Regions from separate parts of the Kitasatospora sp. NPDC088783 genome, predicted to be linked through region 1. Evidence: riboswitches for the same ligand, from Rfam matches in the RefSeq annotation. Region 1 holds a riboswitch; each other region holds the start of a gene.
The links. Region 1 has a riboswitch for cyclic di-AMP ahead of ACIP60_RS20530 (peptidoglycan DD-metalloendopeptidase family protein). Riboswitches for the same ligand answer to the same signal wherever they lie in the genome.
Positions count from the first base shown of each region.

Region 2: another riboswitch for cyclic di-AMP. It lies ahead of ACIP60_RS10750 (transglycosylase family protein); the one in region 1 lies ahead of ACIP60_RS20530 (peptidoglycan DD-metalloendopeptidase family protein).
Region 3: another riboswitch for cyclic di-AMP. It lies ahead of ACIP60_RS06930 (transglycosylase family protein); the one in region 1 lies ahead of ACIP60_RS20530 (peptidoglycan DD-metalloendopeptidase family protein).
Region 4: another riboswitch for cyclic di-AMP. It lies ahead of ACIP60_RS33295 (M23 family metallopeptidase); the one in region 1 lies ahead of ACIP60_RS20530 (peptidoglycan DD-metalloendopeptidase family protein).

Region 1 is NZ_JBIVKJ010000007.1:45,697-50,069, forward strand. Features, by position in the region: gene ACIP60_RS20520 (PP2C family protein-serine/threonine phosphatase) at 1-962, shown strand, start outside; gene ACIP60_RS20525 (hypothetical protein) at 1,357-1,551, shown strand; cyclic di-AMP (ydaO/yuaA leader) riboswitch at 1,923-2,074, shown strand; gene ACIP60_RS20530 (peptidoglycan DD-metalloendopeptidase family protein) at 2,080-3,132, shown strand; tRNA gene ACIP60_RS20535 (tRNA-Gly) at 3,287-3,360, opposite strand; tRNA gene ACIP60_RS20540 (tRNA-Pro) at 3,521-3,594, shown strand; gene tig (trigger factor) at 3,836-4,373, shown strand, end outside.
Region 2 is NZ_JBIVKJ010000003.1:496,028-500,400, forward strand. Features, by position in the region: gene ACIP60_RS10735 (DUF501 domain-containing protein) at 1-15, opposite strand, end outside; gene ACIP60_RS10740 (septum formation initiator family protein) at 92-532, opposite strand; gene eno (phosphopyruvate hydratase) at 696-1,985, opposite strand; gene ACIP60_RS10750 (transglycosylase family protein) at 2,312-3,004, opposite strand; cyclic di-AMP (ydaO/yuaA leader) riboswitch at 3,008-3,206, opposite strand; gene ACIP60_RS10755 (cytochrome P450) at 3,439-4,373, opposite strand, start outside.
Region 3 is NZ_JBIVKJ010000002.1:566,961-571,333, forward strand. Features, by position in the region: gene ACIP60_RS06930 (transglycosylase family protein) at 1-1,074, opposite strand, end outside; cyclic di-AMP (ydaO/yuaA leader) riboswitch at 1,078-1,245, opposite strand; gene ACIP60_RS06935 (MFS transporter) at 1,732-3,117, shown strand; gene ACIP60_RS06940 (pyrimidine/purine nucleoside phosphorylase) at 3,238-3,519, opposite strand; gene ACIP60_RS06945 (glycine hydroxymethyltransferase) at 3,791-4,373, opposite strand, start outside.
Region 4 is NZ_JBIVKJ010000019.1:22,753-27,125, reverse strand. Features, by position in the region: gene ACIP60_RS33310 (TetR-like C-terminal domain-containing protein) at 1-515, opposite strand, end outside; gene ACIP60_RS33305 (alpha/beta fold hydrolase) at 515-1,393, opposite strand; gene ACIP60_RS33300 (YiaA/YiaB family inner membrane protein) at 1,579-1,869, opposite strand; cyclic di-AMP (ydaO/yuaA leader) riboswitch at 2,111-2,260, shown strand; gene ACIP60_RS33295 (M23 family metallopeptidase) at 2,271-3,077, shown strand; gene ACIP60_RS33290 (hypothetical protein) at 3,130-3,942, opposite strand; gene ACIP60_RS33285 (GNAT family N-acetyltransferase) at 3,993-4,373, shown strand, end outside.

The DNA of each region.
Region 1 (4,373 bases):
TCCTGCCGGTGCTGGCCGGCGCGCTGCTGCTGCGCCCCGGCACCCTGGTGCTGCTGTACGCCGCCGCGGCCGCCGGGCTGATCACCGAGTCCCTGGTGCACACCGGCGAGCGGGTGGCCAGCCGGCAGCCCGAGGCGTACGCCCACGGCGTCACCCCGGGCGCCGCCCTGGTGGTCGGCGCGGTCGGCGTCGCCGGACTGCTGGTCGCCCAGTTCCGCCGCCGGATCGGCGTGCCCTGGCGCGGCGGCTCCACCATGCTCTTCGACCTGCGCGAACGGATCCGGGTCCAGGGCCGCGTCCCGCAGCTGCCCGACGGCTGGCACACCGACACCGCGCTCCGCCCGGCCGGCGGCCAGTCCTTCTCCGGCGACTTCATGGTCGCCGCCCGCACCGGCCCGGTGCTCGAAGTCGTCCTCGCCGACGTCTCCGGCAAGGGCATGGACGCCGGCAGCCGCGCCCTGCTGCTCTCCGGCGCCTTCGGCGGGCTGCTCGGCTCGCTGCCCGCCCACGACTTCCTGCCCGCCGCCAACGGCTACCTGCTGCGCCAGGACTGGGAGGAGGGCTTCGCCACCGCCGTCCACCTGGTCCTCGACCTGGACACCGGCGAGTACGAACTCCTCTCCGCCGGGCACCTGCCCGGCATGCACCGGCTGGCCGGGGCCGGCCACTGGGAGGTCAAGGAGGCCGAGGGCCCGCTGCTCGGCGTCTACGACGGCGCCAAGTTCGAGGGCGCGCGCGGTACTTTGGGCCCCGGCGACGTGCTGATGCTCTGCACCGACGGCATGGTGGAGATCCCCGGCCGGGACTTGGGCGAGGGCATGGACCGGCTGATGGGCGAGGCCGACCGGCTGGTCGCCACCATCCCGGCGGCCGGGCGCCCCGGGGCCGCGGTCCGGCTGATCGACAGCGTGGCCAAGCACGTCAACGACGACCGGGCGGTGCTGCTGGTCTGGCGCCGCTGACCCCGCCGGGCGCGGACGCGGCGGGCGCGGTGAGCACGGAGCGCCCACGGAGTGTCAAACCCCGACGTTGATCTTCGGCCAATTCCCCTGGCATACCCGGCCGGTGGGCACCGACCCGGTCTGCCTGCCGGTTTGCCGCGGCAGCCGCCGCGAACCGCCTCCCGCCGACGCCCCGTCAGGACCCGTCCGCTATCGTCGCGGTCGGCGAAAATCAGTCCCACCACCCGGGTTGGGGCCCCCGGTGACGGGGCAAGTCCTTTACGCAGTCCGCACGAGCGACCACACTGAGTCCGGATGGAGTGGTGGGGACACGGGGGGCAGGGGCCGGTTTCCGCCTGGAGCCGTCGCCGGTTCCGACCTGAACCCCCGCCATGAATCGAGGAAGTGAGTCCCGGTGGCCTTCTCCGTCTCCGCCCTTGTCCTGTTCGGCGTCATCGTCTTCATCTTCATCCGCAACAAGCAGCTGAAGGGCGGACACGCCATCATCGCCGCGCTGTTCGGATTCATGCTCAGCCAGTCGACCATGGCCGGGCCGATCCAGCAGTTCCTCAACTCGATCTCCAAGGCCATCTCCGGCATCGCGGGCTGACCACCCCGTCCGGCCCCGGGGAGCACGTTCCGACGGGCGGGGGCACCCCCGTTCCGGACCGCACCGCTGCCCGCGGGTGACCAGGCTCACCCGACCCGTCACGCCAGGTCAGCGCCCAGGTGCACGCAGTGGCCGACGTCGCCCGCTGTGTGCGGTTCGTGGGCGCACCGTCATGATCCCGTACGCGCACCGCAGCCCGTCGTCGGCGGAGCGTGACCTGGCGTACCGTCAGCCCCCTCCCGATCACGGGAACGGGGCTCTTCGGCGCTTGCCAGCTCCGCGAGCCGTGGGTTTTGCTTCCTCCGCAGCCCGGACATCGGCCGGGCTGGCCATCGAGCGGAACGCCTAGTCCTGCCGCCGTTCGGTGCCGACCAGACACCACGCCACGGCAGGAGCGGGGGAACCACAGGTAGTACGCCGGGCCCGGAACGCACGGGACGGCTCGGGGTGAAGCCGCGGAGACGCGGCCGGGCAACTCTCGCCCGAACCCGACAGCTCACCTCGTAGGCGTCGGAGAGGAACAGCTTCATGTCCGTCCAGGGCAAGCACCGCAAGCCGCGCCTGACCACCATCGCCCGCATCGCCATCGCCGCCGGCGTGGTGGGTGCCGCGGTCGGCCTCCCGGTCTCCGCCGCCTCCGCGCACGGCACCGCCGACCACCAGGACGGCGGCCGCCAGTGGGCCAACGTCTCGGTCGACGCCACCCCCGTCGCCGACACCACCGGCCACCCCGCCGGTGACGCCGCCGCGCAGACCTACAAGGTCGCCGCCGGCGACACCCTCTCGAAGATCGCCACCGCGAAGAACGTGGACGGCGGCTGGGAGAAGCTCTACCAGGACAACCGCTCGGTCATCGGCGGCAACCCGAACCTGATCTACCCCGGCCAGCAGCTGAGCGTCAACGGCCAGGCCGCCCCGGCGACTTCGGCCACCACCTCCTCGGACGCCGCGGCCACCGCCGCCGCCCCGAAGGCGCAGGCCAAGACCGAGGCCCCGGCCAAGGCGAAGGTCGAGACCCCGGCTCCGGCCGAGGCGAAGGCCGAGACCCCGGCCCCGGCCCCCGCCAAGGTCGAGGCCAAGACCGAGGCCAAGACCGAGAAGTCGTCCTCGGCGAAGTCGTCGACCGCCACCGCCTCCACCGGTTCGAGCAGCGCCGGCTCCGCCGCGAGCTCCTCCTCCGGCTACGTCGCCCCCGCGCCGGGCAGCGTCACCACCGGTTACAAGGTGGCGGGCTCCAGCTGGTCCAGCGGCTACCACACCGGCATCGACTTCCCGGTCTCCACCGGCACCAGCCTGAAGGCGATCGCCAACGGCACCGTGGTCTCGGCCGGCAACGGCGGCGCCTACGGCAACCAGGTCGTCATCAAGCTCGCCGACGGCAAGTACGCCCAGTACGCGCACCTCTCCTCGATCTCCGTCTCGGCCGGCCAGTCCGTGACGGCGGGGCAGCAGATCGGCCTGTCCGGCGCCACGGGCAACGTCACCGGCCCGCACCTGCACTTCGAGATCCGCACCACCCCGGACTACGGCTCCGACATCGACCCGGTCGCCTACCTGGCGGCCCACGGCGTCAACGTCTGATCCCCGGCACCACCCCCCGGAGGCCCCGCGCGACCCACCGCGCGGGGCCTCCGGGCCGTCCGCGGGGCGGGAGCGCGGGGGAGCGCGGGGCCGGTGCGCCGGAGGGGGAACGGCGACGGCCCCGACCGCTGGGCGGTCGGGGCCGTCGGCCTCGTGGAGCGGGTGACGAGAATCGAACTCGCGTGACCAGTTTGGAAGACTGGGGCTCTACCATTGAGCTACACCCGCAGGGAAGCGCCCTCCGCCACCGTGCGGTGGTGAGGACTGGCCCAGCGTACCTGGTCGGGTCGGTGGATTGCACACTCCTTCCCGTTGTCGGCTCGTCCCCGGCTCGTCGATATCGCCCCGGTCGGGGGCGGGTCGACGTGTACTCTTCTGCTCGGCACCACGGGGTGTGGCGCAGGTTGGTAGCGCGTCCGCTTTGGGAGCGGAAGGCCGTCGGTTCGAATCCGGTCACCCCGACCGCGTGCGGCAGGGTCTCGTCGGCGGGCGGGGCCCTGTTGTCGTTGCGGCCCCGTCGTCGTCGCGCCCCGCCGCCGTGGTTCCGCCGCCGTGGTTCCGGGCCCCCCGGGCTCCCGGCCCCCGGTGCCGGGCACAGCCGCTTTCGTGGTACCGGTAGGATGGATCGCTGGCGGTAGTACGGACAGCAATGCAGCCCCAACCGCCTATCGCCCTGACCGCAAGCCCCCTAGGAGACCCAACCGTGAAGAGCGCCGTCGAGACTCTGAACCCCACCCGGGTTCGACTCACCGTCGAGGTGCCCTTCGAGGAGCTCAAGCCCAGCCTCGACGCGGCGTACAAGAAGATCAACCAGCAGGTCACCGTTCCGGGCTTCCGCAAGGGCAAGATCCCGAACAAGGTGATCGACCAGCGCTTCGGTCGTGGCGCGGTGCTGGAGGAGGCCGTCAACGACGCGCTTCCGCGCTTCTACACGCAGGCCGTCGACGAGGGCCAGATCGACGTTCTGGGCCAGCCCGACATCACCGAGATCGAGGGTGTCGAGAACCTGGCGGACGGCGGGGACCTCAAGTTCACCGCCGAGGTCGACGTGCGCCCCGAGGTCACCCTGCCCGAGTTCTCCGAGATCGCCGTCGTGGTCGACCCGATCGAGGTCGGCGACGAGGACGTCGAGAAGTCGCTGGAGCAGCTGCGCGAGCGCTTCGCCTCCGTCAAGGACGTCGAGCGCGCCGCCGGCGAGAACGACATCGTGGTGATCGACCTGGAGGCCAAGGTCGACGGTG
Region 2 (4,373 bases), on a different contig from region 1:
GTTCTGGTTGCTCATCAGGTCAGGAGTCTGTTCGTCCGAGGGGGCGGGGTGGGCAAGGGGCGGCGAGGGGTGGTGAGGGACGGGTGGGGCGTCAGGGGGCCGGCTGCGGTGCGGGCGCCGCGGCGTCGGCGGCGTCCACCGAGTCCCAGAGCGCGGCGTACCAGGGTTTGACGGCCTTCGGACGGCCGGCCGCGGCGTCCGTCGAGGAGGGCTTGGCGCCGGGCGCGGGCGGCGGGGAGACCGAGACGAACGGGGTCTCGCCGGGCAGCGCGTAGTGCAGCCGCTCGCGGGCCTGCGCCTTGACGTACTCCGGGTCCTGCCAGCGGGCCTTCTCCCGGCGCAGCTCGTCGACCTGCCGGCGGGCGTGCTCGGCCTTGGCCCGCTGGTCGGCGATCTCGCCGCGCTGGGCGATGTACTGCCGGGCGGGGTAGGCCAGTATCGCCACCAGCGAGCAGAGCACGAGCACCAGCACGGTGGCCCGGCTGGTGAAGCGCGGTCGCGCCGCCAACCCGGGAATCCTCCACTTGGCCATCTGCTCACCCCTCCTGCGCATGCCGGTGCCCCGGCCCCCACCCTACGCGGTGGGAGCCGGGGCACCGGTCACAACAGGCGTCCGCCCGTCGCGGGGTTCAGCCCTTGCTGTGCTGACCTGTCCGCGGGGCGACTGTGCTGACTTGTCCGCGGAGCGACTGTGCTTACTTGTCCGCGGGGCGGAAGCGCGGGAAGGAGGAGCGGCCCGCGTACTCGGCGGCGTCGTCGAGGATCTCCTCGATGCGCAGCAGCTGGTTGTACTTGGCGACGCGCTCGGAGCGGGCCGGGGCGCCGGTCTTGATCTGGCCGCAGTTGGTGGCGACGGCGAGGTCGGCGATGGTGACGTCCTCGGTCTCGCCGGAGCGGTGCGACATCATGCAGCGGTAGCCGTTGCGCTGGGCCAGCTCGACGGCGTCCAGGGTCTCGGTGAGCGAGCCGATCTGGTTGACCTTGACCAGCAGGGCGTTGGCGGTGCCGGTCTCGATGCCCTTGCGCAGGCGCTCCGGGTTGGTGACGAACAGGTCGTCGCCGACCAGCTGGACCTTGTCGCCCAGCGCGTCGGTGATGGCCTTCCAGCCGTCCCAGTCCGACTCGTCCAGCGGGTCCTCGATGGAGACCAGCGGGTAGTCGGCGACCAGCTCGGCGTAGTACGAGATCAGGTCGGCGGAGGAGAGCGCCTTGCCCTCGAACTGGTAGGCGCCGTCCTTGTGGAACTCGGAGGCGGCGACGTCCAGGGCGAGCGCGACGTCCTTGCCCGGGGTGTAGCCGGCCTTCTTGATGGCCTCGGTGATGAGGTCGAGGGCCTCGCGGTTGGAGTCCAGGTTCGGGGCGAAGCCGCCCTCGTCGCCCAGGCCGGTGGAGAGCCCGCGCTCCTTCAGCACGCCCTTGAGGGTGTGGTAGACCTCGACGCCCCAGCGGACGGCCTCGGAGAAGGACTCCGCGCCGATCGGGGCGATCATGAACTCCTGGATGTCGACGTTGGAGTCCGCGTGCGAGCCGCCGTTGAGGATGTTCATCATCGGGACGGGCAGCACGTGGGCGTTCGGGCCGCCCAGGTAGCGGAACAGCGGCAGGTCGCTGGCCTCGGAGGCGGCGTGCGCCACGGCGAGCGAGACGCCGAGGATCGCGTTGGCGCCGAGCGAGGACTTGTCCGGGGTGGCGTCCAGGTCGAGCATGGCCTGGTCGATCAGGCGCTGCTCGGTGGCGTCGTAGCCGACCAGCTCGGGGCCGATCTGCTCGATCACGGCGAGGACGGCCTTCTCGACGCCCTTGCCGAAGTAGCGGTTCTTGTCGCCGTCGCGGAGCTCCAGCGCCTCGAAGGCACCGGTGGAGGCACCCGACGGGACGGCCGCGCGACCGGTGCTGCCGTCGTCGAGACCGACCTCGACCTCGACCGTGGGGTTGCCGCGGGAGTCGAGGATCTCACGGGCTACGACGACATCAATGGACGGCACGAGGCATCTCCTAGCGGAAGCGGATGTGTGGTCGTTACGACCAGAGCCTAGCCGCACAGCGCGCCGCGGCCACGCCCGGCCGGGCCCCGTCTCACGGTGTGGCCCGGCTACTCACCGGTAGTTCACCTGTTTGACGGCCGGTCCGCCGCTCCCGGTGGCGCGAACTGCTCGGCGCGCGCCGGGAGCGGACGGGGCGTCAGGGGACGCGGCCCTCGTCAGGGCGGCGGCGGGACCTCGTCAGGTCCGCGGGCCTCGCGTCCCGGATGCCGGACCGGATGCCGGGCCGGGTGCCGGGCCGGGTGCCGGGCCCGGTGCGGGCCCCGGCGTCAGAGGGCGAGTACCTGTCCGGGCAGGATCAGGTCGGGGTCGGCGCCGATCAGCTGCCGGTTCGCCTGGTAGATCCACTCCCAGCCGCCGGCCACGTGCTGCGCGGCGGCGATGGCGGAGAGCGTGTCGCCGCCCTGGACGGTGTAGCCGCCGGCGGCGCCCTGCGGGGCCGGCTGGGGGGCCTGGGGCGCGTCCTGGGGGTCGGCGGCGGTCTCGGCCGGCCGCTTGGACGGCGAGTCCTGCGGCCGCCGGGGCGCGGTGGGGCGCTCCTCGGAGCGCGAGGCGGTGTCGGCGGACACCTCGGCGGGCGCGCCGCCCTTGACCAGCCCGGCCCGCTTGGAGCAGACCGGCCAGGCGCCGGGGCCCTGGGAGGCGAGCACCCGCTCGGCCACCGCGATCTGCTGGGAGCGGCTGGCCTGGTCGGCGCGGGCCGCGTACTGGCCGCCGCCGTAGGCGCGCCAGGTGGAGGAGGTGAACTGCAGGCCGCCGAAGAACCCGTTCCCGGTGTTGATGCCCCAGTTCCCGCCGCTCTCGCACTGGGCCACGCGGTCCCAGGTGTCGACGGGTGCCGCGACCGCTCCGGTGGCGGCCAACAGGGGAAGTGCCAGGCCGACCGAGGCCACGCCGGCGGCGGCGATGACCTTCTCGGCCTTGGTACTACGGGGGTGACGAACAGTGTGGGTGAACAGCACGGGACATCCTCTCCGCACGCCTGCGAGGTGAGCTGTCGGGTTCGGACCGGGAGGCTGGCCCGGCCGCCGGACGGTCCGGGCGCGCTTGCGCCCGTTGCTCGGCGGCTTCACCCCAAGCCGTTGGGACTACGGCGTTCACACTGGTTCCCCCACTCCTGTCCGGTACCTGGTCGGTGGCCCGAGGACGCGGCGGACAGGACTCGGCGTGCCGCGATCGGGGCCCGCAGCTGCGGGCATGTCGGAGAGTAAGCAAAGCTGACGAGCAATCACAAGCTCATATCACCATGATCACGCCGAAATCACGGAAATTCCCACTTCGTCAACGAACGATCCAGGTATGTCCGGATTCGTCCCGGACGGGAGTGCGACGCGCGCCCCCGCCCCGGCGCGTCGTCGGCCCAGCACGGCGGCGTGTCGCGGGTGCTGAAACGGCGTCAGCGGGGCGTGAAGGAGACCGGGAGGTCGCGCAGACCGCGCATGATCAGCCCGCCCCGCCAGCGCAGCTCGGCCGGATCGGCGGCCAGCCGGACGTCCGGGAGCCTGGTCAGCAGGCTGCCGATCGCGCGCTGCCCCTCAAGCCGGGCCAGCGGGGCGCCGATGCAGTAGTGGATGCCGTGACCGAAACCCAGGTGCGGATTGTCCTGCCGGGCCAGGTCGAGGGTGTTCTCGGCGGCGAACCGGGCCGGGTCGCGGTCCGCCGCGGCCAGCACCACCAGCACCGGGTCGCCGACCGGGACGTCCACCCCGCCGATGGTCAGCGGCGCGGTGGCGAAGCGCCAGGTCGCCAGCTCCACCGGGCCGTCGTAGCGCAGGAGTTCCTCGATCCCGGTCGCCAGCAGGCCGGACTCGCCGCGGGCCAGCGAGTCCTGCAGCAGGGTGCGCTGTCCCGGGTCGCGCAGCAGCGCGTGCATCCCGTTGCCGATGAGGTTGATGGTGGTCTCGAAACCGGCGAACAGCAGGATGAAGGCCATCGCCGCGGCCTCGTTCTCGGTCAGGTGCTCGCCGTGGTCACCGGCCCGGATCAGGCCGGAGATCAGGTCGTCGCCGAGGTCGGCCCGCTTGCGGTGGATCAGGTCGGCCAGGTAGCCGCGGATCTGCTTGACCGCGCGGCCCACCCCTCCCCTCTTGCCGCCGGTGTGCCGGATCATCATGCCGGCCCAGTCGCGCAGGTCGTCCTGGTCCTCCTCGGGGACGCCGAGCAGGTCGCAGATCGCGTAGATGGGGAGCGGGAAGGCGAACTCGTGGATCAGGTCGGCCTCGCCGCGGGCCGCGAAGGAGTCGATCAGCCGGTCGGTGAGCTGCTGCACCCGCGGCTCGAACTCGGCCACCCGGCGCGGGGTGAACGCCTTGGAGACCAGCCGGCGCAGCC
Region 3 (4,373 bases), on a different contig from region 1:
CGGCTGCGCGGACGGGGCCGGGGACGCTGCCGGAGCCGGGGCCGCCGGGGTGGTCGGGGCCGCCGGGGTGGTGGACGCGTCCGTGGGTGCGGCCGTGCCGCTGCCCGCGCCCGGGGCGGTGGTGGTGCCGCCGCCGGGCGACGCGTCCGGGGTGCTGCCGGTGCCGGTGCCGGTGCCGGTGGACGGGCCGGGCGACGGGGTGACCGGGAGGGTGGGCAGCAGGCCGCCCCCGTTCCCGTTGTTGGTGCCGGTGCTGCCGTCGGTGGGCGTGTTCGGGCTGGGCGAGGCGGTCGGGTCGGTGGGGTCGCCGGGAGCGGCCGGGTCGGTGGGGGGGACCGGCGGGACGGTCGGGGTGGCCGAGGCGTCCGGGGCGTTCGGGGTGGGGACGGTCGGGTCCGGGGTGGTCGTGGTCGGCGCGCTCGGGTGCGGCTGGGGGTGCGTCAGCTGCATGTAGCGCTCGTACAGGCTCTGGTGGCTGGTCCAGAACCAGGCGCCGTTCTTCTCGTACCAGTACACGTGCGAGACCGGGTCGTAGCCGGGCAGGCCGGAGAACACCGGCGTGCTCTTCCCGTCCGGGACGGTGCTGCCGTCCGGGGCGGAGTTGACCGCCGCGACGCCGCGTGCGCCGCGCAGCGAACCCGTCTCGTCCGCCGAGTCGTTGTCGTCGACCACGCCCGGCGCGCTGGCGGTGTTCAGGCCCGCGTCGTCCGCACACGCCGACCAGGGCGAGGGGCCCTCGGTGGCCAGGATGCGTTCGGCGACGGCGATCTGCTGGCTGCGGGTGGCCCCGTTCGGCAGCGCCGAGTACTGGGTGCCGCCGTAGTCGTTCCAGCGCTGGGCGGTGATCCCCAGGCCGCCGTAGATGCCGTTGCCCGCGTCGGAACTCCAGTTCCCTCCGCTCTCGCAGTCGGCGACCCGGTCCCAGACCGCGCTGGGGGCGGCGTGTGCGCCGGTGACGGCGAGCAGCGGCAGGGCGATGCCGACACCGGCCACGCCGGCCGCCGCGATCGCCCGCTCGGCCGCCTTCTCCGCCGGACCCTGCCGACGGTGGCGTCCCGAACCCGTGAAGAGCATGCGAGATCCTCTCCGCACGCCTACGGGGTGAGCTGTCGGGTTCGGGCCGGGAGGGAGGCCCGGCCGTCGCGCCCCGGTCACCCGGTGCGGACGGCTTCACCCCTAGCCGTGGGGGACGGCAACAATCGTGGTTCCCCCGTCCCTGCCCAAGGGTCTTGGTGGTCGACCCGCAGCGCGGTGGACAGGGCTCGGCGTTGTCGCGTGCGGGGGCCCGGCGGTGCGAGCCGGGGCGAGCCTATTCACTCGAACGTGGCAATCACAAGCGCGTCGCGCTCGGATCACGCCCTCGTCACGTCGGGTCCTGCGTGGTGTGTGGACGACCTGTTGACGGGAGATCGGGCGGGAGGACGAGGGGAGGGTCGGCGGATCGGTGGGAGAAGTCTGGCCGATCGGTGGGATTGGGGTGGGAGGGAGCGGGGAAGGCCGGTGCTCCGCCGGGGTGGTGTCGGCGGCTCTCGCCCGCCAACTGCCTTTGAGGGTAGCCGAGTTGGGTGTAAACGGGGCATTCGGCGCGTTGCGGATAAATGATGCGACAGGGGGTCGGCGGGCTTCCTACGATCGCCCTGCTCGCTGTTCCGGTGGGCGCGTCGCCGGGTCCGTCGAGTTCGTCGGGTCCGACAGGTCCGTCAGGTCCGTCGAGTCCGTTGGGGAGGTTCCGTGGGCGCCCTGATTCCTGAAGTGCTCCGCACCGAGCGCCAGTTCGCCAGGCTGTTCGTCGGCCAGTCGCTGTCGACCCTGGGAGACCGGGTGTCGTTCGTGGCGCTGCCCTTCGCCGTGCTGTCGATCGGCGGCTCGGCCGTCGACGTGGGGCTGGTGACGGCCGCCGGGCTGCTCCCGCTGCTGGTGTTCGCCCTGGTCGGGGGCGTCTGGGCGGATCGGATACCGAGACGGCGGATCATGCTGGCCTCCGACCTGCTGCGGTGCGCCGTCCAGGCGGCCGTCGCGGTGCTGCTGCTCACCGGCACCGCCCGGGTCGGGCTGCTGGCGCTGCTGATGGCGCTGTTCGGGGTCGCGGACGCCTTCTTCCTCCCCGCCTCCACCGGGTTGCTGCCCCTGCTGGTCCCCGCCGATCGGCTGCGCGAGGCGAACGCGCTGAGCGGGTTCGTCCAGTCGACGGGCCTGGTGGTCGGCCCGGCGCTGGCCGGTCTGCTGATCGCGGCGGTCGGCCCGGGGGGTGCGCTGGCGATGGACGCCGCGAGTTTCGCGGTCAGTGCCGCGGTGCTGGCCCGGCTGGGCGCGGTCGACGGTGCGGTCGCGGCGGGCGGCGTCGACGGCGGGGCCGAGCGGGGCGAGCGGCCCGGGTTCCTGGCCGAGCTGCGGATCGGCTGGCAGCAGGTGCGCAGCCGGACGTGGGTGTGGTCGAGCATGCTCGCCATGGCGGTCTACCACGTCGTGGTGCTGCCCTCGGTGTTCGTGCTCGGGCCGGTGCTGGCGAAGCGCGAGTGGGGCGGCGCCAACGCCTGGACGGTGGTGGTGATCGCCTTCGGCCTCGGCTCGATCGTGGGGGACGTGTGCTCCTACCGGTGGAAACCGGCCCGCCCGATGGCCGTCGCGGCGGTGGCGATGGCGGTCGCCTCCTGCCAGGCCGCGATCATCGGCTCCGGTGCGCCGGTCTGGGTGATCGCCGCCCTGAAGGCGGTCACGGGCGTGGGCGTGTCCCTGTTCTTCGTGCTCTGGGAGACCTCGCTCCAGGTGCACATACCGGAGCGGGTGCTCTCCCGGGTCAGCTCCTACGACCACCTGATCGCCGTCGCCCTGATGCCGCTCGGGCTGGTGCTGGCCGGTCCGCTCTCCGAGAGCCTCGGCGTGCGTCCCACGCTGTTCGGGATGACCGCCCTCGCCGTCCCGGTCGCGTTCGTCCTGCTCGCGCTCCCCGCGGTCCGTCACCTGCCGGCGAGCCGGCCTCCCGAGCCGGAGCCCGAGCCGGCGGCCGGACTTGGACCTGAGCCGGAGCCCGCGCCCGGGGTCCGGACGGCGGCGGGGACGGTGGCGGGAGCCGCCGGGCGCCGGGAGCCCGTTCCGGAAGCGGAGGCGGCGCTGTGAGCGTGACCCACGGCTGACCACCGGCCCACCACAGCGCGCCGCGCCCAGCCCGGTCGCGGCCGGGGCGACCGGACCGGCGGCTGCGGCGGTGGCTGTGTGGCGGTGGTCAGCGGGAGGGGATCAGCGGTATTCGCAGAGGTAGGCCGTGTCGATCGAGACCTGGAGGTGGAACTTGCTGTCACCCGGAACGGAGAAGTGCTCACCGGCGGAGAAGGTCCGCCAGTCGTCGGAGCCGGGGAGCTTCACGGTCAGGGCGCCGCTGACCACGTGCATGACCTCCGGGGCGGCGGTGCCGAACTCGTACTCGCCGGGGGCCATCACGCCGACGGTCGCCGGGCCGTCGGCCGAGGTGAAGGCGACCGACTTGACCGTGCCGTCGAAGTATTCGTTGACCTTGAGCATGCGCGTTCTCCTGCGGAAGGGGTGCGGAACGGCGGCCGGCGCGTCGCGCGCCCGGCCGCGGCGGGGGCGAGCCTATCGGCGCGAGCAGCTCGGTTGCCGGGAGCGTCCGCTGGTTGGTCACCGGCCGACGGTGGCCCCCGCCGCCGTCGGGCCCGTCTCCGCCGCAGGTCGGAACGCGGCGCGCGGCGCGGCGAGTTCGGCGGCCCGGCCCGCCGGGGTGGCGGCGGGCCGGGCCGGGAGGCGTCCGGACGGGGACGCCGGGAGGGGAGGATCAGCCGAGCGTGATGCCCGGGTAGAGCGGGTGGTCGGCGAGCAGGTCGACCGCGCGCTTGGCGACGGAGTCGCGGACGGCCTCGTCCAGCGCGTACTGCGCCTTCGAGGAGCCGACCGGCGCGGCGGCCGTCAGCACGGTGTGGATCAGCTCGGCGACCTCGTCCAGCTCCGCCGCGTCCAGCCCGCGGGTGGTCAGCGCGGGCGTGCCGAGCCGGATGCCGGAGGTGTACCAGGCGCCGTTCGGGTCCTGCGGGACGGCGTTGCGGTTGGTGACGATGCCGGAGTCCAGCAGCGCCGCCTCCGCCTGGCGTCCCGTCAGACCGTAGGAGGAGACGTCCGCCAGCACCAGGTGGTTGTCGGTGCCGCCGGTCACCAGCCGGGCGCCGCGCTTGAGCAGTCCCTCGGCGAGCGCCCGGGCGTTGTCCACCACCTGCCGGGCGTACACCTGGAACTCGGGGCGGCGCGCCTCCGCGAACGCCACCGCCTTCGCCGCCATCACGTGCGACAGCGGGCCGCCGAGCACCAGCGGGCAGCCCCGGTCGACGTGCTCCGCCAGCTCCGAGGTGCACAGCACCATGCCG
Region 4 (4,373 bases), on a different contig from region 1:
ACGTCCGTGCCCTCGGCGAGCCGGAACGCCCCCGCCGTGGTCAGCGAGGCGTACCCGTGGGCCGCGGCCCGCAGCGTCCGCACCGCGTGCACCGCCTCCGAGCCCGCCAGCCCGTAGCCGCGCAGCACCGCGAACAGCACGCCCACCAGCCGTTCGGCCGCCGCGGCCAGCGCCGGGCCCGGCTCCGGGTCCGGCGCCTGCGGCAGCGCCGCGTACCGGCGGGGGTGGCGCAGCGCGTACCCGGCGTAGGCGGCGAGCAGGGCGCGGACCGCCGCGTCCCGGGAGTGGCCGAGCACGGCGGCGGCCAGGTGGTCGGCCAGCTCCTCGGTGGTGCGGACGGCCACCAGCCGGCGCAGTTCGGGCAGGCCCCCGGCGACGTGCTTGTACAGCGAGGGGGTGGCGACGCCGGCCCGGGCGGCGACGGCGGCCAGGGTGAGCGCCTCGGCGCCGCGCTCGTCGATCAGTTCGAGGGCGTGGTCCACCACGGCGGCGGTGGAGAGTCCGGCGCGGGGCATCAGCGGGCGGTCCCGTTCTCGTCGGACGGGCCTGCCTGCCCGGCCTGCCCGGCCGGCCCGCCCAGTCCGGCCAGGAAGGGCAGCAGGGCGTCGGCGACGGCCTGCGGGTGACTGGCCATCGGGTAGTGGCCGGCGCCGCCGATCATCACTGTGCGGCCGCGCAGCGCGGCGGCCTGCCGGTCGGCGACCAGCCCGGGCCGCGGGAAGTCCGGGTCCTTGTCGCCCATCAGCACCAGTGCGGGCACGTCGACCGCCGCGCACCAGCCGACCGGCGCGGAGTCGCCCCTCAGGTAGCCGCGCAGCGCGGCCTTGCGGGCGGGCTCGCGGAGCATCGCGGCCAGCCCGGCCCGGTAGGCGTCGAAGTCGGCGGGCCGCTCGCCCGGGTAGTAGAACTTCTGCATCGCGCTCCACAGCCCGGGGAACGCGGTGACCAGCGGGGCGGCCAGGCCGAACAGCGCCTTCTGGAAGCCGTTCAGCGGCAGGTTCTCGACGAACGCGTCGATCAGCACCACGCCGCCGGTGCGCCCGGGGGCGAGCGCGGCGGCCCGGACCACGCTGGCGCCGGTGTACGAGCTGCCGACCAGGACGGCGCCGCGCAGGTCCAGGTGGTCCAGCAGGGCCGCCAGGTCCTCGGCGATCGCGGCCGGGCTGTGGTCGGTGAAGCCGGTCGAGGACTCGCCCATGCCGCGCAGGTCCATGCTGACCACCCGGTGCCCGGCGGCGCCCAGCAGCGGGGCGAGGTGGCGGTAGACGGCCCGCTTGTCGAGCATGCCGGGCAGCAGGACGACCGGGACGCCGGGGCCGGGGGCGTCGTCGTAGGCGATCCGGCCGCCGGTGACGTCGAGGTACCGGGTGGTGGTGCCGAGGGTGCTGTTCATCGCGGGCCTCCTGGCGGGCGTCCGGCGCTCCGGGCGCTCAGGGCCCGGCTCCTGCCGATAGCCATAAAGCTAAGGCTAATAGCCTTAGCCGTCAACTCCCGGCCACCGGCCCGCCCCTGCCGCCCGCCCCTGCCGCCCGCGCCGCCCGCCCGCCGGGCGCTCGGATCCCGCCAGGCCCCGTCCGGTCAGATCCCGTCGACCTTGAACGGGTCGTGCTCGGCGAGCAGCTTCTCCAGCCGGGCCTGGTCGACCCGGCTGGTGAGCGCGCCCTCGTCCTGGCGGTCGCGGATCACCTTGGCCAGCGTGAACGCGGAGGTGATCTCGTAGAGCAGGCCGACGCCGAGGAAGGCGCGCATCCAGGCGCTGACCGGGAGGTAGGCGATCCCGAGGACGAGGGCGGCCGTGGCGAACGCGAAGGAGGCGACGGCCTGCAGGTAGTAGGCGGAGGTGGTGCGGTGCGGCACGGATGCGGTCATGGGGCCAGGGTCCCGCCGGGGGCCGCGGGGGGTCGTGAGTACGGATACTCAACCGCGCCGTCACGGTCCGTCATGTCCGGAACCGGGCCCCTTGGCGAACCGTCACAAATCGCCCATAGGGCGTCAGGAAAGTTTCACTGCACCTCGGTAGGCGCTTGGAATCATGGGGTCCATAGGATTAACGTTTGATAACGCAGCGCGGTCGGCAACGCCGTAACCATGCGGCACCGTGCGCCACGCCTAATCCATCGGGCCCACCCCCGCGGTCGGGCCCGGGAGCCGGGGAACCACGTTCCACCGGGGTGAATCGGGACGGCCCTGGGCCCGACCGTAGGAGACCTTCCACCTCCGAACCCGTCAGCTAACCCGGTCGGCGGCAGGGAAGGAAGGAGCGCGCCCCCGTGGCGTCGACCTACACCGAGAGCACCGGCACCCAGCTGCTCGACCACCCGGTCGAGACCGAACCCGTCCGGCCCCGGCTGCCCCGCCAGGCCCGCGTCGGCGCACCGCTGCTGGGCGTCACCGCGATGACCGCCGCCCTCGGCGCCACCGGCCTCGCCGCCGCCCCCGCCCAGGCCGCCGCACCGGCCCCGGCCCCCGTCGCCGCCGCCGACGAAGCCTCCGAGGGACTGCTCGCCGCGGACCCGGGCCTCGCCCTGGCCGCCCGCATCCTCCAGCAGGCCGACGGGCAGCGCACCGCCACCGAGGAGTCCGCCCGGGTCGCCGCCGCGCAGGAGGCGGAGGCCAAGCACGCCGACCGCCGGGCCGAGACCGCGGCCGCGCCCGAGACCGCGGCCACCGAGGCCACCGCGGCCGAGGCCGTCCTGCCGGTCGCCGGCTACCGGCTGGCCGACCCGTCCGCCCAGCCCGGTGCGCACTGGGCCCACCTGCACACCGGCCTGGACTTCGCCGCCCGCACCGGCACCCCCGTCACCGCCGTCACCGCCGGCACCGTCACCTCGGCGGGCTGGTCCGGCACCTACGGCTACCGGGTCATCCAGACCCTCCCCGACGGCACCGAGCTCTGGTACTGCCACCTCTCCCGGATCGCCGCCCCCGCCGGCCGGGTCGCCCCCGGCACCGTCCTCGGGGCCGTCGGCGCCACCGGCAACGCCACCACCCCCCACCTGCACCTCGAAGTCCGCCCGGGCGGCGCGGCCCCCGTCGACCCCCTCCCCTGGCTGCACCACCTCGGCCTCCGGCCCTAGGCCCCGCCCGGGGCGGTGCGCGGCCCTCTCGCGCCCGGCCGCCCCGGCCCGCTCAGTACTCCTCGGGGGCCAGCTCCGGGAACTCCTCCAGCAGCAGCCGCGGCAGCCCCGGGACGGTCCACTCGCCGCACAGGTCGATCGCGGCCTGCGCCACCGCCTCCTCGAACTCCTCGAACGCGCCGGTGAGTTCGGCGGGCATCGGCAGTCCGCGGGCGTTCAGCTCGGCGAGGTTGCGGTAGCTGCGCCGCATCAGGCCCTGCTCCAGCAGCCGCCGGGCCCCGTCGGTGGAGACGCCGATCAGCAGCGGCCGTCCCGGCTGGTCCCAGTGGCCGTCCCCGTCCAGGCCGGGCACCCGGTCGAAGGCGGCGAAGCGCTCCTCCTCCGGGAGTTCGCGGAACGCCGCCAGCCAGGCCCGGACCGCACCGAGGTCCGCGGTCGGCACCCCGTCCGCGCGCAGCAGCAGGGCGTACAGCCGGGGCCAGGTCACCAGGTCGGAGCGGCGCAGCAGGGAGAGCAGCACCTCGCCCTGCCAGTCGGCCTCCGCGCGGAGCTTCTCCGCGCGCTTGGCGTTCAGCCGCCGGGCCGCCCGCTGCCACTCGATCAGCAGCCGCACCGCCGCCGGGTACGCCGCCGGGTCGCCGTCCGGCTGCACGTACAGGTGGAGCTGCTCGTAGAGCAGGTGCTCCAGCACCGGGGAGGTGAGTTCGGGAAGGCCCTCGTGCAGCCGGGCCCCGCCCAGCTCCAGCAGGGTCAGCACGGTCCGCACCGCCGGCTCGGGCACCGGGTCGAGCCCCGCCCCGTCCGCCCAGCTCAGCAGATCGGCGGCGCGGGTACGGGGGAGCAGGTGCAGGTCGTCGTCGTCCACCCCGGTACGGTAGCCGGTCCCCGGACCGGCGCCCGGTAGGGTCGGCGGCCATGGAGACCCTCCGGCTGCGCGGCCCCCGGCTCACCCTGCGGGAGTACCGGCACACCCCGGAGGAGGTGGCCGCCCTGCACGCGGTGCACGGCGACCCCGAGACGGTCCGCCACCTCCCGTTCGGGGTGCGGGACTTCGAGGACTGCGCCGACCAGGTCGAGCTGTACCTGGAGGCCGCCGAGGAGGAGCCCCGGACGCACTACCGGCTGGCCGTCGACGACCCGTCGGGCGAGCCGGTCGGCCAGGCCGCGCTCACCCGCGAGGACGGGCACGCGGCCCAGCTCGGCTGCGTCCTGCGCCGCGACACCTGGGGCCGCGGGTACGCCACCGAGGTCACCGCGCTGCTGTGCGCGCTCGGCTTCGAGACCCTGGGCCTGTAC